Regions from separate parts of the Rhizobium mulingense genome, predicted to be linked through region 3. Evidence: predicted binding sites of a transcription regulator. Region 3 holds the regulator's gene; each other region holds the start of a gene.
What was found. The regulator PhoB, encoded in region 3, activates phosphate uptake and scavenging genes when phosphate is short. The targets are predictions, from matches to a motif close to TGTCATNNANCTGTCAT.
Positions count from the first base shown of each region.

Region 1: a site for PhoB is predicted at 1,098-1,114, ahead of PYR71_RS09090 (DUF1045 domain-containing protein). Genes of this name have one in related genera too.
Region 2: a site for PhoB is predicted at 3,064-3,080, ahead of ppk2 (polyphosphate kinase 2). Genes of this name have one in related genera too.

Region 1 is NZ_JARFVE010000004.1:36,449-41,396, forward strand. Features, by position in the region: gene PYR71_RS09085 (NAD(P)/FAD-dependent oxidoreductase) at 1-1,075, shown strand, start outside; gene PYR71_RS09090 (DUF1045 domain-containing protein) at 1,190-1,897, shown strand; gene puuE (allantoinase PuuE) at 2,010-2,933, shown strand; gene uraD (2-oxo-4-hydroxy-4-carboxy-5-ureidoimidazoline decarboxylase) at 2,933-3,433, shown strand; gene PYR71_RS09105 (HepT-like ribonuclease domain-containing protein) at 3,430-3,792, shown strand; gene PYR71_RS09110 (ureidoglycolate lyase) at 3,798-4,298, shown strand; gene uraH (hydroxyisourate hydrolase) at 4,295-4,651, shown strand; gene PYR71_RS09120 (metallophosphoesterase family protein) at 4,654-4,948, shown strand, end outside.
Region 2 is NZ_JARFVE010000003.1:135,275-140,222, forward strand. Features, by position in the region: gene PYR71_RS05590 (LysR family transcriptional regulator) at 1-563, opposite strand, end outside; gene PYR71_RS05595 (aldo/keto reductase family oxidoreductase) at 661-1,536, shown strand; gene PYR71_RS05600 (hypothetical protein) at 1,700-1,891, opposite strand; gene ppk2 (polyphosphate kinase 2) at 2,109-3,023, opposite strand; gene PYR71_RS05610 (GMC oxidoreductase) at 3,132-4,784, opposite strand; gene PYR71_RS05615 (ABC transporter ATP-binding protein) at 4,869-4,948, opposite strand, start outside.
Region 3 is NZ_JARFVE010000002.1:504,627-509,574, forward strand. Features, by position in the region: gene PYR71_RS02605 (aspartate aminotransferase family protein) at 1-645, opposite strand, end outside; gene PYR71_RS02610 (GcrA family cell cycle regulator) at 1,070-1,603, shown strand; gene phoB (phosphate regulon transcriptional regulator PhoB) at 2,082-2,765, opposite strand; gene phoU (phosphate signaling complex protein PhoU) at 2,897-3,610, opposite strand; gene pstB (phosphate ABC transporter ATP-binding protein PstB) at 3,655-4,470, opposite strand; gene pstA (phosphate ABC transporter permease PstA) at 4,486-4,948, opposite strand, start outside.

The DNA of each region.
Region 1 (4,948 bases), on a different contig from region 3:
GCGGCGCGGCATAAGCGCCCTTCTTGCCGATGCCGGCAGGCTGGGCAGAGGTGCGAGCGGTGGCCTGCTCGGGGCGCTGATGCCGCATATGCCGGACCGCTGGTCGCAGAAGAAGCAGTTCCAGTTCGATGCGCTGGTCTCGCTCGAAGCCGAAATCGCGGCGCTCGAAGCGGCAACCGGGCTTTCCGCCTGCTATAACAGGTCCGGAAGGCTGATCCCGCTGCCGAAACCGCATCTCAACCGTATAGCCCGCGGCCATTCCGAGGACGCCGAGCGCCACTGGCGGGCAGGCGAGCGCCGGTTCCACTGGCATGTGCTCGACAGGCCCGATGTAGATGGCTGGGTCGAGGCCTCTGCCGGCGAAAGCGGTTTCGTACATGATACGCTTGCCGGCCGCGTCGCCCCCCGCTCGCTGATCTCAGTGCTCATCGCCTTCCTGCAGCAAGCAAAACATGTGCGCATCATGGAAAACGCCGATGTTGCCGATCTCGATCCGGACCGAGGCACGGCCGCGATAGGCAGTGAAATCGTCAGCTTCGGCCGCTGCATCCTGGCCGCCGGCCATCGGTCTTTTCCCCTGCTGCAGGATCTGACGCCTGGGCTGAAACAGCCGCTCGGCCAGCCGGTGAAGGGGCAGGCGGCGCTCTTGAAGGCGGAGATCAATCCGGCACTGCCGACGATCTTCCTCGACGGTCTCTATGTCGTCGCGCATGAAGGCGGGCATGCGGCGATCGGCAGCACCAGCGAGAACCGCTTCGACGATCCCTTTTCCACCGATGCCCAGCTCGACGCGCTGATCGAGGCGGCCCGCACCATCGTTCCGATCCTTCGCGACGCGCCGATCGTCGAACGCTGGGCGGGGCTTCGCCCGAAGGCCATCGACCGCGATCCGATGATCGGCCGCCATCCCGACCACCCGCGGCTCATCGCATTGACCGGCGGTTTCAAGGTCAGCTTCGGCCTTGCCCACCGGCTGGCGGAGGCGGCGGTTTGTATCGCATGCGATACAGATTGCGATTTTTTCCTGCCGGAAAGCTTTGCGATTTCAAGCCATATCGCTGCGGCTTCACGTTAAACGTGAGTTAGGTACAGCTGTGTTTCGTTATTCTGTCATGCAAATCACCTATCTGCTTGCGCATCGGCAGCGCCCAATTTCAGCGGCGCTCACTTCCTTGATGGAGGAAATTGCATGCGCTATGCCATTTGCTTCACGCCTCCGGCGAGCGACCCGCTGTCGCTCGTGGCCGCCAATTGGCTCGGTCGAAACGTATTTTCCGGCGATATGCTGGAGCCTCCGGCTGTCCGCGGCCTCGGCATTCACGAGATCGCCTTCCATACCGCCGTGCCGCGGCGCTATGGTTTCCACGGCGTTCTGAAGGCGCCGTTCCATCTGTCCGGCGATATGTCCGAACCGCAACTCCTGCGCGATCTCATGCGTTTTACCGGGACATTCGCTCCCTTCCAGATTTCACGTCTCGAAATTGCCCGGCTCGGCAGTTTCTACAGCCTGATGCCGAGCGCTCCTTGTGAGCAGATCCAGTATCTGGCTTCGGCGATCGTCCAGGAGTTCGATCGCTACCGCGCGCCGCTGAGCGAGGCCGACATCGAGCGCAGCGATCCGGATGGATTGTCGGCGGCGCAGTTCGCCAATCTACATCGTTGGGGCAATCCTTATGTTATGGACGAGTTCCGCTTTCATATGCCGGTGACAGGCTCCATCAATGCGATCGACATGCCCCGCATCGAACCGGCGCTGCGAACGATCTTTGAACCCGTCCTGAAGGAGCCGGTGATGGTTTCGAACGTGGCATTGATGATCGAAGAGGGTACCGGCGGTCCCTTCCGCGTCCACTCGCTGCACCCTATGGGCAAGGTCAGCGCGCGCAGGATCGCCTGAGTGGCGTTAAGCTAAGTGACTGTCCTGAAAGGATAAATTCTGCCGCGCAGTTTCCGTCTCGACATTCCGGCTGCGGATGATACCGTTCCCCGTCTTTTCAGAAGGTGATTTGATGGTATCCGAGACTTATCCGCGCAATCTCGTCGGTTATGGGCGTCAGACGCCCGATCCGAAATGGCCGGGCGAGGCACGCGTTGCCGTGCAGTTCGTCATCAATTACGAGGAGGGTGGCGAAAGCTCGATCCTCGACGGCGATCCGGCGTCCGAAAACCTGCTGTCGGAGATCGTCGGCGCAGCCGCCTGGCCGGGGCAGCGCAATCTCAATATGGAATCGATCTACGAATATGGTTCGCGCGCCGGCTTCTGGCGGCTCTGGCGGATGTTCACCGATCTCAAGGTGCAGGCGACCGTCTACGGCGTGACCTTGGCGATGGCGCGAAACCCCGAGGCCGTTGCCGCCATGAAGGAGGCGGGCTGGGAGATCGCCAGCCATGGCTACCGCTGGCTGGAATATAAGGATTTCCCTGAGGATCTTGAGCGCAAGCATATTCTCGAAGCCGTGCGCCTGCACACCGAACTGACCGGCGAGCGGCCTTACGGCATGTATCAGGGTAAGCCTTCCGACAATACGCTGCGGCTGGTGCAGGAGGAGGGCGGTTTCCTCTATTCCAGCGATTCCTATGCCGACGACCTGCCTTACTGGGTGAAGGGCGTCGACGGGAAACCCTTCCTGATCATTCCCTATACGCTCGAAACGAACGACATGCGTTTTGCCACGCCGCAGGGTTTCAACGCCGGCGATCAGTTCTTCACCTATCTGAAGGATGCCTTCGACACGCTTTACGAAGAAGGCAAGGCGGGCAGCCCGAAGATGATGTCGGTCGGCCTGCATTGCCGCCTCGTCGGACGGCCCGGCCGGGCGGCGGCGCTGAAGCGCTTCATCGAATATGTGCTGAAGCACGATAAGGTCTGGATTCCGCGCCGCATCGAGATTGCCGAGCATTGGCATCAGCACCACCAACCGGACGCGCTCTGATGCTGTCGCGCGAGGATTTCGTCTCTCGCTTCGGCGGCGTCTTCGAACATTCGCCTTTCATCGCTGAGCGTGCCTATGACAAAGGCAGTGTGAGGGAGCCGTTGACAGCATCAGGCGTGCATGCGGCGCTTGCCGCCGTCTTTCGGGCGGCAAGCAGGGAAGAGCGTCTTGGCGTGCTCAGAGCCCATCCGGATCTCGCCGGGCGCCTGGCGATCGCAGGAGAACTCACAGAAGACAGCCGCAAGGAGCAGTCGGGAGCCGGTCTCGACCGGCTGAGCCCGGCCGAGCATGCCCGCTTCAATGAACTCAATTCGGCCTATGTCGAAAAATTCGGCTTTCCTTTCATCATCGCCGTCAAAGGACTCGGCAAAGACGACATCCTTTCGGCTTTCGAGAGGAGGATCCGTAATGGCCGGGATGAAGAATTCGCGACCGCAGCGGCGCAGGTTGAACGGATCGCACTGCTGCGCCTGACATCGATGTTGCCGGAGGGTGAATGAGCGAGCCGCGTGCTATCGACTATCTCAATGAAATGCAGAAGGCGGCCGCCGAGGCATTGTATTTTGTCGGCGGAATGGATGAGGCGGCCTTCGCCGAGGACAATCTCACCTTCAAGGCCGTTGCCTTTTGTCATTTTACCATCGGCGCGGCGGCATCCCGACTGCTCGTAGCTCATCCGGAATTCGCGACCGAGCATCCGACCCTGCCATGGACGAAAATCTGCGGCACCGGCAACCGGATCCTCGAAGACGTCTTCGCCCTTGATCCTTCCGACATCTGGCATGCAACCTATCGCACCCTGCCGGAACTTCTTGTCGAGATCGACGCCATTCGTCACTGGCATGCGGAAGGTGAGTGAAGCCGTTGCCCGAATTTCTCGACATCCGCCCACTCACCAGATCGGCTTTCGCCCCTTTCGGCGAGGTGATCGAAGCCGACCCGGCCTCGATGCGGCTGATCAATGGCGGCACGACCGAACGTTTTCACGCGCTCGCGGCAGCCGAGGCGGCGGGTGAGGGCGCGCGCGTCATCATCAATCTCTTTCGCGGTCAACCGCGCCGCTTTCCCTATGATGTCGACATGATGGAGCGCCATCCCTTCGGTAGTCAGAGTTTCTCGCCGATTTCCGGCCGGCCCTTCCTCGTCGTCGTCTCCGAGGACGAGGGCGGACGTCCGGGCAAGCCGCAGGTGTTCTTCGCGCGGGGGGACCAGGGCGTGAACTACCGCCGGAATATCTGGCATCATCCGCTGATGGCGCTCGGCCAGACCTCCGATTTCCTGGTCATCGACCGCGACGGCCCTGGGAATAATCTGGAGGAATTCTTCTTCGAAACCCCCTATGTCATCAAAGAGCCAGCGCCATGACCGGACTGACGACACATGTTCTCGACACCGCCCTCGGCAAGCCGGCCAGGGGCCTCAAAATCGATCTTTTCCAACTCGACGGCGAGATTCGCAGACATCTGAAAACGGTTCAGACCAATGCGGACGGCAGAGTTGACGGTGGCCCGATCCTCGCTGGTGAAAATTTTCACGTTGGCACCTACGAGCTGATCTTCCACGCCGGCGAGTATCTCAGGGCCTGCGGCACCCCGCTGCCGCATCCGGCCTTCCTCGATCTCGTGCCGATCCGTTTCGGCATTGCCGACGTCACGGCCCATTACCATGTGCCGCTGCTGATCTCGCCTTATGGTTATTCCACGTATCGAGGCAGTTAGAGATGCGCTTTGCCGCCATCGCCGATATCCACGGCAACCACTTGGCGCTCGAGGCGGTGCTGGCCGATATTCGTGCCGAAGGCATCGAGGAGATTGTCAATCTCGGCGATTTCTTCAGCGGGCCGCTGGAGGCCGGCCGGACGGCGGATCTGCTGAAACCGCTCGGCCTGACGTCGGTGCGCGGCAATCACGACCGCTATCTCACTGAGCAGGATCCGGCTTCCATGCATGCCTCGGATGCCGCCGCCTATCGGCAATTGTCGCCATCCCAGCTCGACTGGCTGCGCGGCCTGCCAT
Region 2 (4,948 bases), on a different contig from region 3:
AGGAGTTCGCTCGGATGTTGCGGCCGGCCATGGCGGTCGAGATAGTCGGGGGACGCGGCAGTGGCAAAGCGCTGCTGGCGCGGCCCGATCGCTATTGCGATCATATCCTGCTCCAGCCGCTCGTCGTAACGAATGCCGGCGTCGCATCCGGCAGCAAGCACGTCGACGAAGCTCTCCTCGGCGACGATCTCGAGGCGGATATCGGGATAGGCGGCGAGGAACGGCGGAACGATGGCCGGTAGCACCAGGCGCGCCGCGCTGACCGGCACGTTGAGCCGCAGAGAACCAGCCGGCCTGTCGCGAAATCGGTTGACCACGTCGAGCGCGGCCTCCACCTCCGTCAAAGCAGGGCCAAGCCGTTCCAGCAGGCCTTTGCCCGCTTCGGTTGGAACGACGCTGCGCGTCGTGCGGTTGAGCAGTCTGACCCCGAGCTCAGCCTCGAGGCGACGCACCGCTTCACTGAGAAAAGAGGCGCTGCTGCCACTGGCCCGCGCCGCCTCGCGAAAACCGCCGGCCCGCGCCACGGCGACAAAGGCATTGAGATCGCTCAAATCTGCTTTCACTGTACGCTACTCCGCACGGCCTGTACGGATTGTACCCGATTATCACACGCTCCGCCAAGGCGTAGTCTCGGCCTCACCTCTTGAAAGGAGTGAGATCATGTCCATTATCGATGAGGCCGGCAGCTTCAATCTCGGCGACCGCAACGTGAAGCGACTTGGCTATGGCGCCATGCAGCTCGCGGGGCCTGGCGTGTTCGGCCCGCCCAGGGATCATGGCGCCGCGCTTGCGGTGCTGCGCGAGGCGGTCGCAAGCGGTGTCGATCACATCGACACCAGCGACTTCTACGGTCCGCACGTCACCAACCAGATCATCCGCGAGGCCCTCCACCCCTATCGCGATGATCTCGTCATCGTCACCAAGGTCGGCGCCAGGCGCGGCACCGACGGATCCTGGATTCCGGCTTTCTCGCGCGATGAGCTGACGCAGGCGGTACAAGACAACCTCCGTAATCTTGGCCTTGACGTGCTTGACGTCGTCAACCTCAGGATCATGGTCGACGTGCATGGCCCGGCCGAAGGGTCGATAGAAGCGCCGCTGACGGTGCTTGCAGATCTCCAACGACAAGGCTTGGTCCGCCACGTGGGCTTAAGCAATGCCACATCGAGACAGATCGCCGAGGGGCGCGGAATCACCGACATTGTCTGCGTGCAGAACCAGTACAATCTGGCACATCGGGCAGACGATCGCCTGATCGACGAACTCTCCCGCGAGGGTACTGCCTATGTGCCGTTCTTCCCGCTCGGGGGCTTTACTCCGCTGCAGTCCTCGACGCTCTCCAATGTTGCCGCACGCCTCGACGCGACACCCATGCAGGTGGCACTCGCCTGGCTGCTGCGTCGCGCGCCCAACATCCTGCTGATCCCCGGCACCTCCTCCGTTGGCCATCTCAGGGAAAACCTCGCCGCCGCCGGCCTCGTGCTGCCCGATGAAGCCATCGAGGAAATGAACCGGATGGCCGATATCGCTGCCTGACGGCATGTGATGGCCGCAGACGGTCTACCGTTACGCCACGCCTCGCGCGGCGTAGCCGGCGGACTGCGGATTATCGATGTTTCGGCAAGCCGACTGATCGTGATCCGATGTGCGGCCAGGTCAAAACTTCAAGACGCTTCTGCCTCGGCAAGTCGCTTGATCATCAGGACGACTTTCCGGTGATAAGTTCATAGGGCAGGAAGGCCGCCGACATCGTCAGAAAAACCCCGATTGCCAGGGGATAATTGGCCGCCGTATTCGGATCGGTTAACTTGGGAATGCCGATCACGGCGCCGGCCGCCAAGACGGCCGACAATGCGACCTCTTGGATAATCAGCTTCGAACGACGTGTCATGATCGACCTCCTGTTGCCAGATGAGCTTGGTCCATCGCCTCACCCGAGCAAGGCTAGAGCAAACAGAACGGGTATCAAGATAAAATCCAATTTTTGCGCGGCAAGCACCTGCTGATGGTTGGCAAGCTTGGTGCGCCTCGTGGTTTATACAGAAGGGTCCAGGGACCATGCGACCCCTGGCTTCATGCTCCGGGAGCCGATCCGGCGCGGCTATGCTTCAATAGCGCTCTGGTACCAACATTTCAGCCGGAACCGGCGCCCTAATGTAATCATCATGGCGGATGCGATCCGGCAACTCGATTTCCGGTTTCGGCACATCCTCGTAAGGGATCTGCTCGAGAAGATGGGCGATGCAGTTCAGCCGCGCCCGTTTCTTGTCCACGGCCTGCACCACCCACCAAGGCGCCTCCTTGGTGTGCGTGCGCGCCAGCATTTCTTCCTTGGCTTTGGTATATTCCTCCCAATGGACACGGCTTTCCATGTCCATCGGTGAAAGCTTCCACTGCTTCAGCGGATCGTGGATACGCATTTTGAAGCGGAATTCCTGCTCCTCGTCGGTGATCGAGAACCAGTACTTGATCAGCACGATGCCGGAGCGGACGAGCATGCGCTCGAATTCCGGCACCGAGCGGAAGAATTCCTCGAGCTCGTCGGGGGTGCAGAACCCCATCACGCGCTCGACGCCGGCGCGGTTGTACCAGCTGCGGTCAAAGAGCACGATCTCGCCGGCTGTGGGCAGGTGCGGAACGTAACGCTGGAAATACCATTGATGGCGCTCACGCTCGGTCGGGGCGGGCAGTGCGACGGTGCGGCAGACGCGCGGATTGAGCCTCTGGGTGACGCGCTTGATCGCGCCGCCCTTGCCAGCCGAATCCCGGCCCTCGAAAAGCACCACCACCTTCAGCTTCTTGTGCTGGACCCAATCCTGCAGCCGCACCAGTTCGTGCTGCAGCCGGAAGAGTTCGCGGAAGTAGATCTTTCGCTCGAGCGTCTGCTCGGCAGGTTCCGACATTCCCTCGGCGACCAGATCGTCCAGGCGGTCTTCCTCCATCTGCATTTCCAGCTCCTCATCGAAGCTGTCTGCGATTTCGGCCTTTATGCGGTCGAGTTGGTCCTGCGGTGTTTGAGCCATGGTTTTTTCCTTCCTGTTGTTTTGACAGGAGCATGTCAGTACGAAGGCTATATGACGGCCACTAATCGAGCTGAAACGGTTACGCCCGTCTCTCGTTCCAACTGCAGCTTAGAGCTGCCCCGCCCGATATCGATCGGCAAGGTTTCGGCAGGCGCGGATCGTCAGGGCCATGACGGTGAGCGTCGTGCCCGCGATGCCGCTGCCGGGGAAGGCGCTGGCGTCGGTGACGATGAGGTTTGGGGCATCCCAGACCTGGTTGTAGGGGTTGAGCACCGACGCTTCTGGGCTTTCACCCATGCGCGCACCGCCGGTTTCATGGATGGCCGCGCCCATGCACATGGTCTTGCGGAACCATACGCGGAACATGAAGCGGCTGAAGGCGTCCGTGTCGGGAAAGGCGCCCTTACCCATCTCCTTGAGGCCGGTGGGCGAGCCGATGAATTCGAGCTCACCGCCGACTTCGCTCACCATGGTGATTAGCGTTTCCTCCTGCTGGCGAAGCAACGCCTGCTCCTCCGCCTGCATGACGCAGCGGATATGCGGCACGGGAATGTTCCAGGCGTCTCTGCGCCTGGCATCGAGGGTGATGCGGTTGTCGGCATAGGGCAGCATGCGGCCGAAGCCGAAGAAGGCGAGACGCGCATCGGTGTCCCCGGAAACAGGCGCCCGGCCGACGCTGCCCTGGTAGTCAAAATCGCCGCGGGCCGCGTCACCCTCGCCGAAACGGGGGATGAAGATCCCACCCGAGGGATTGTAGAACGGGTCGGTCGGAGCGGATTCGTCGGGCGCCCAACCTTTCGCCTTCGAAAAAGATCCGAAGGCGAGGCAGGGAAGCTGATCCATGAAATAGCGGCCGAGAACGCCTGAGCTATTTCCGAGGCCGTCGGGATGTTGGGCCGAGGCCGAATTGAGGAGCAGCCGCACGCTCTCGATCGGCGAGGCCGACAGCACCACCGTCGCGGCACGGGCCATCGATATCTCACCCGTATTGCGGTCGATGAATTCCGCGCCGGTTGCGCGGCCGGTTTTCTCATCCGTCGTGATGCGGCGAACGACGGCGTCGTAGCGGACCGTCAGCCGGCCGGTGGCCTTGGCATCCTTAAGCGGCCGCGGCATGCGTTCGGCGTCCGGCGCGATGTAGCGCCAGGAAACGACGCGCCTCTGCGGCCAACGGCTTTCAACCGCTTGCTTGAAGATCTGTTCGGCGGGCGTCAGACCCGCCGGATTGGCATAGATCCCGTCCGGCAGCGTCGGCACATCGTCCTTGTTGCCGTAGAGCCCGAGATAGGTCTCCACTTCGTCGTAGAACGGCGTGAGCTCGTCATAGGAGAGCGGCCAGTCGACGCCCTTTCCAGAGCGCGACCGGATCTTGAAATCGTCGTCGGTCCAGCGCAGCAGCACGCGGCCGAAACTGTGCAGACGCCCGCCGCCCTGGCGGCCGCGGATCCACAGGAAAGGCTCGCCCTTCGGCGTCGTATAGGGGTTCTTGCGGTCGTTGACGAAGAAGTGGCTGAAGCGCTCTGTAAAGAAGGCCGCGCGCGCCTGGATCGGCTGCCCCTTGATCGTGGCGCGCGCACGCTCCCAGATATTGATGCTGCTGGCGGGCGCCTTCTTGCGCGCCGGGTCGAAATCCCCAGGCCCAACGGCCGGACCGGCCTCCAGAAGCAACACCGACAGCCCTTGCGCCGTCAGTTCTTTGACCGCGAAGGAACCCGCCGCGCCGGAGCCGATCACCAGCGCATCATAGATGATCTCAGACATGTCTTTCCAAATCCTGTTCTGGAGCAATTGCTCAAAGCGGAGGGCAGCGCGCCGGCGATTGCGAGAAAACCAAGGGGCGGCGCATCAGAGCCGCGACCCGTCGGCGCCGAAGAGCGACGCCTTGGCGATATCGAGCCCGGGAGCCACGGCGTCGGCCGGCTGCA
Region 3 (4,948 bases):
GAGGATCAGCAGCAGGCCGTTTTCGTCGCAGATCCGGCGAAGCGCCTTCATGAATTCGCTGGTGGCGGGGCGCACGCCGCCCTCGCCCTGCACCGGCTCGATCAGGATTGCCGCCGTCGCATCGGTAATGGCGGCGCGCACAGCCTCGATGTCGCCGAACGGCACCTGATCGAAACCCGGAGCCTTGGGGCCGAAACCTTCGAGATATTTCTCCTGACCGCCGGCGGCGATCGTCGCAAGCGTGCGCCCATGGAAGGCGCCTTCGAAGGTGATGATATGGAAGCGCTCGGGATGGCCCTTGGAAAACTGATAGCGGCGCGCCGTCTTGATCGCGCATTCAAGCGCCTCGGCACCGGAATTGGTGAAGAACACCTTGTCGGCGAAAGTGGCGTCCGTCAGCCGTTTGGCCAGCCGCTCCTGGCCGGGGATCTCATAGATGTTGGAGAGGTGCCAGACCTTGTCGGCCTGCTCCTTCAGCGCCGCGACCACATGCGGATTGCCGTGGCCGACGGAGGTGACGGCGACGCCGGCGCCGAAATCGAGATAACGCTCGCCGCCTTCGGTGATCAGCCACACGCCCTCGCCTCGCTCGAACCGCAGCGGGGCACGAGAATAGGTGTCATAAAGCGGCGCGGCTTCGGCCATGGCGCGGGTCTCCCGATCAGCGTTGTCAAGTACGGACTCCGGCTAAGAAAACCAGGCCCGAAAAATCAAAAATGCCGCCTTTCGGCGGCGATCGGTACTATTTCCTTTTCGCGCTGCAATGTCAACAAAACTGCGGCCTTAGCGGATGCAGCAAGCTTGCACAGCGGCATTTTCAGCCTTCAACAGGCATTATTGCAGAAATGACACGCAGGGGCAGCAAGTTGGGGAAAACTACGAATTCGATTCATCCGGATTCCCGCGACTCTTGTCACGGAGTCAGCCTCACACTAGGTTAAAGTTCAATTACTAGACTGCATGCGGCGGAACTAGTCACCAAAATTGATCAAGCGTTTCTTGTTTCGGAGGCTTCCGGGACAACGGTGAGGGATTCTGCCATCACCAACGCAAAAGGTGGAGACAGGGCATGAACTGGACAGACGAGCGGGTCGAGAAACTCAAGAAGCTGTGGTCCGAAGGGCTCAGCGCCAGCCAGATCGCGGCGCAGCTCGGCGGTGTCAGCCGAAACGCCGTTATCGGCAAGGTACACCGGCTGAGCCTGCCGGGCCGCGCCAAGGCCGGCGGCACGGCGACGGCGGCGCGCACGCCGAAGCGCCAGACATCGGCGCCGCGCGCGCCGAACTACGCCTCCCGAATTACCACCCGCACCGTTACCCGCCAGCAGGGCGCAACGATGCTGAAGGAAGAGATCGAGATCGAAACGATCGAGGAAATGGAATATGTTCCGAAGGGCAATGTGGTTGTGCCGATCTCGCGCCGCCTCGGCCTGACGGAACTGACCGAACGCACCTGCAAATGGCCGGTCGGCGATCCGCTGAAGGAGGATTTCCACTTCTGCGGCTGCGAATCCCCCGACAATTCGCCTTATTGCAGCTATCATCAGAAGCTCGCCTATCAGCCGGTCAATGAACGGCGCCGGGCGGCAGCGCGGGTCAGCTGAGCGAGCGGACCAGTCATGGAAATGCGAAACGGGCCCGCGCGGCCCGTTTTTTTGTGGAGCGACGGAGCTGTGGCGTTAGGTGCTGATACGGCAAAGAGCGCAAACCCGTCCAGATCTTAGATCAATTCCAGGAAACGCCTGAAGCGGTTTTTTCAAGGACTCCATTAGAGGACTCTTGTTTCCATGAAAGGCTGAATCGCTCTAGCTTAGTTGCTCCAGACGTCTCGCTTCTTGCCGGTCGTCCTCCCCAAACTCCGTCATCCCAGGGCTTGCTCCTGGGATCCACAACCAAGCACGCGGCTTCAATTGTTTGTCTGCAGTTGGATGCCATGGCCGCGCGGTTCCAGCAGCATGGATCAGGGTCAAGCCCTGGGATGACGGAGGAGAAGTGGTGCCGAACACGCATAGGCTGCGCTGGCGCATTGCGAGTGGAAAGGCTGCACCGGTGGGAACGCCGACCACACACACTTCCTGCGCCTCACGCTTCCATCGAATAGCCGGCGCCGCGCACGGTGCGGATGACGTCCTGCATGTTGGAGAAATTCAGCGCCTTCCGCAGGCGGCCGACATGGACGTCGACGGTGCGTTCGTCGACATAGATATCGTGGCCCCAGACGCCGTCGAGCAATTGCGAGCGGGAGAAGACGCGGCCCGGCGACGACATCAGGAATTCCAGCAGGCGAAATTCGGTCGGACCGAGGCGGACCTCGCGGCTCTTACGATGGACGCGGTGGGTTTCGCGGTCGAGCTCGATATCGCCGCATTTCAGCACCGAGGACAGCACCTCGGGGCGGGCGCGGCGCAGCATCGCCTTGACGCGGGCGACGAGCTCGGGGGTTGAGAACGGTTTGACGACGTAATCGTCGGCGCCGGTGGAAAGCCCGCGGACACGCTCGCTCTCCTCGCCGCGCGCCGTCAGCATGATGATCGGCAGACGCTCGGTTTCCGGCCGCATGCGCAGGCGCCGGCAAAGTTCGATGCCGGAGACGCCGGGCAGCATCCAGTCGAGGATGAGCAGGTCGGGCGTGCGCTCCTGAAGCCTGATTTCGGCCTCGTCGCCGCGCAGGATGGTATCGACCTCGAAGCCTTCCGCTTCGAGATTATAGCGAAGGAGCACGCTGAGGGCCTCTTCGTCTTCAACAACTGCAACTCTCGGGATCATGCGTGTTCGTCTCCTCGCGCATGATCCTTAAATCCGGAGTGATTTAAGCCAGGATCCCGCGCAAAATCAGAAATTGGCTGCGACCTCTTTGCGCGCCCCGAACGGGCACGCACGCAATGGGCTCGACACGGTTATTCCGTGGCGGCACCGACGGTGTTGGCACTGTCATCCTTCGGACGATCGCCTTCCGGCTGGGCTCCCGTCGCCATGTAGTAGATCGTTTCGGCAATATTGGTGGCATGGTCGCCGATGCGCTCGATGTTCTTGGCGCAGAACAGAAGATGCGTGCAGCTCGTGATGTTGCGCGGATCCTCCATCATATAGGTCAGGAGCTCGCGGAACAGCGACGTGTACATCGCGTCGATCTCGTTGTCGCGCTCGCGGATGGCGGTCGCCTTGTCGGCGGCGCGCGTCGTATAGACGTCGAGCACTTCCTTGAGCTGGACGAGCGCCAGCTCGGACAGGTGCTCGAGGCCGCGGGCGAGCTTGCGCGGAACGCCGGTGCTCTGCACGGCGATGACGCGCTTGGCGGTGTTCTTGCCGAGGTCGCCGACACGTTCGAGATCGGCGGCGATGCGGATCGAACCCATGATTTCGCGCAGGTCCGCGGCCATCGGCTGACGGCGGGCGATGGTGACGATCGCCTTGTCACCGATTTCGCGTTCGGTGTGATCGAGGATCACATCGTCAGAGATGACCTTCTGCGCCAGCGCCGTGTCGCCGTTGACCAGGGCGCGAACGGATTCGGCGACCATCTGCTCGGCCAGGCCGCCCATTTCGGAAATTCGCCTGGAGAGGAACTTCAGATCATCATCATAGGCAGAATAAATATGTGTCGATGCCATGGGGCTTTGTCCTCGAATAACGGGAAGGCTTCGGATTGCCGCAATCAGCCGAAGCGACCCATGATGTAGTCCTGGGTGCGCGGATCGTCCGGGTTGGTGAACATCTTGTCGGTATCGTTCTCCTCGACGAGGTTGCCGAGGTGGAACATGGCGGTGCGCTGCGACACGCGCGCGGCCTGCTGCATGGAGTGGGTGACGATGACGATCGTGTAGTTTTCGCGCAGCTCATGAATCAGTTCCTCGACCTTGGCGGTGGCGATCGGGTCGAGCGCAGAGCAGGGTTCGTCCATCAGGATGACCTCGGGGCTGACGGCGACGGCGCGGGCAATGCACAGGCGCTGCTGCTGACCGCCGGAGAGGCCGGTGCCGGATTCATGCAAGCGGTCCTTGACCTCGTTCCAGAGGCCGGCGCGCTGCAGGCTGCTCTCGACAATCTGGTCAAGGTCGGCCTTCGACTTGGCCAGGCCATGGATGCGCGGGCCATAGGAGACGTTTTCATAGATCGTCTTCGGAAACGGGTTCGGCTTCTGGAAGACCATGCCGACGCGGGCGCGAAGCTCGACGACGTCGATGTCGGGATCATAGATATCGTCGCCGTCGAGGGTGATCTTGCCGGCGACGCGGCAGCCGTCGATCGTGTCGTTCATGCGGTTGAGGCTTCGCAGGAAGGTCGACTTGCCGCAGCCCGAGGGGCCGATCAGGGCGGTTACGGTGTTTTCGCGGATGTTCAGGTTCACATCGAAAAGCGCGCGCTTCTCGCCGTAGAAAACCGAGACATCCTGGCCGATCATCTTATACGGGACGTTGCTCATCTTCTGATCCAGCGCCTTTTCAACTGCAGCTTCCGTCAACATGTTCATAATGTTTAACTCCGTTTACCAGCGGCGCTCGAAGCGACGACGCAAGAGGATGGCGCCCATGTTCATGACAATCAGGAACAGGAGCAGGACGATGATGGCACCCGAAGTACGCTCCACGAAGGCACGTTCGGCCTCGTTCGCCCACATATAGACCTGCACGGGCAAGGCCGTCGAGGGCTCGAGCGGTGTCGCTGGCGCATTGGCGACGAAGGCGACCATGCCGATCAAGAGCAGCGGCGCGGTTTCGCCGAGCGCATGCGCCAGGCCGATGATCGTGCCGGTGAGGATGCCGGGCATGGCAAGTGGCAGGACGTGGTGGAACACCATCTGCATCTTCGAGGCGCCGAGACCGAGGGCTGCAGCGCGGATCGACGGCGGCACGGCGCGCAGCGCCGCGCGGGTGGCGATGATGATCGTCGGCAGGGTCATCAGCGTCAGCACCAGGCCGCCGACCAGCGAAGCCGAACGCGGCAGACCG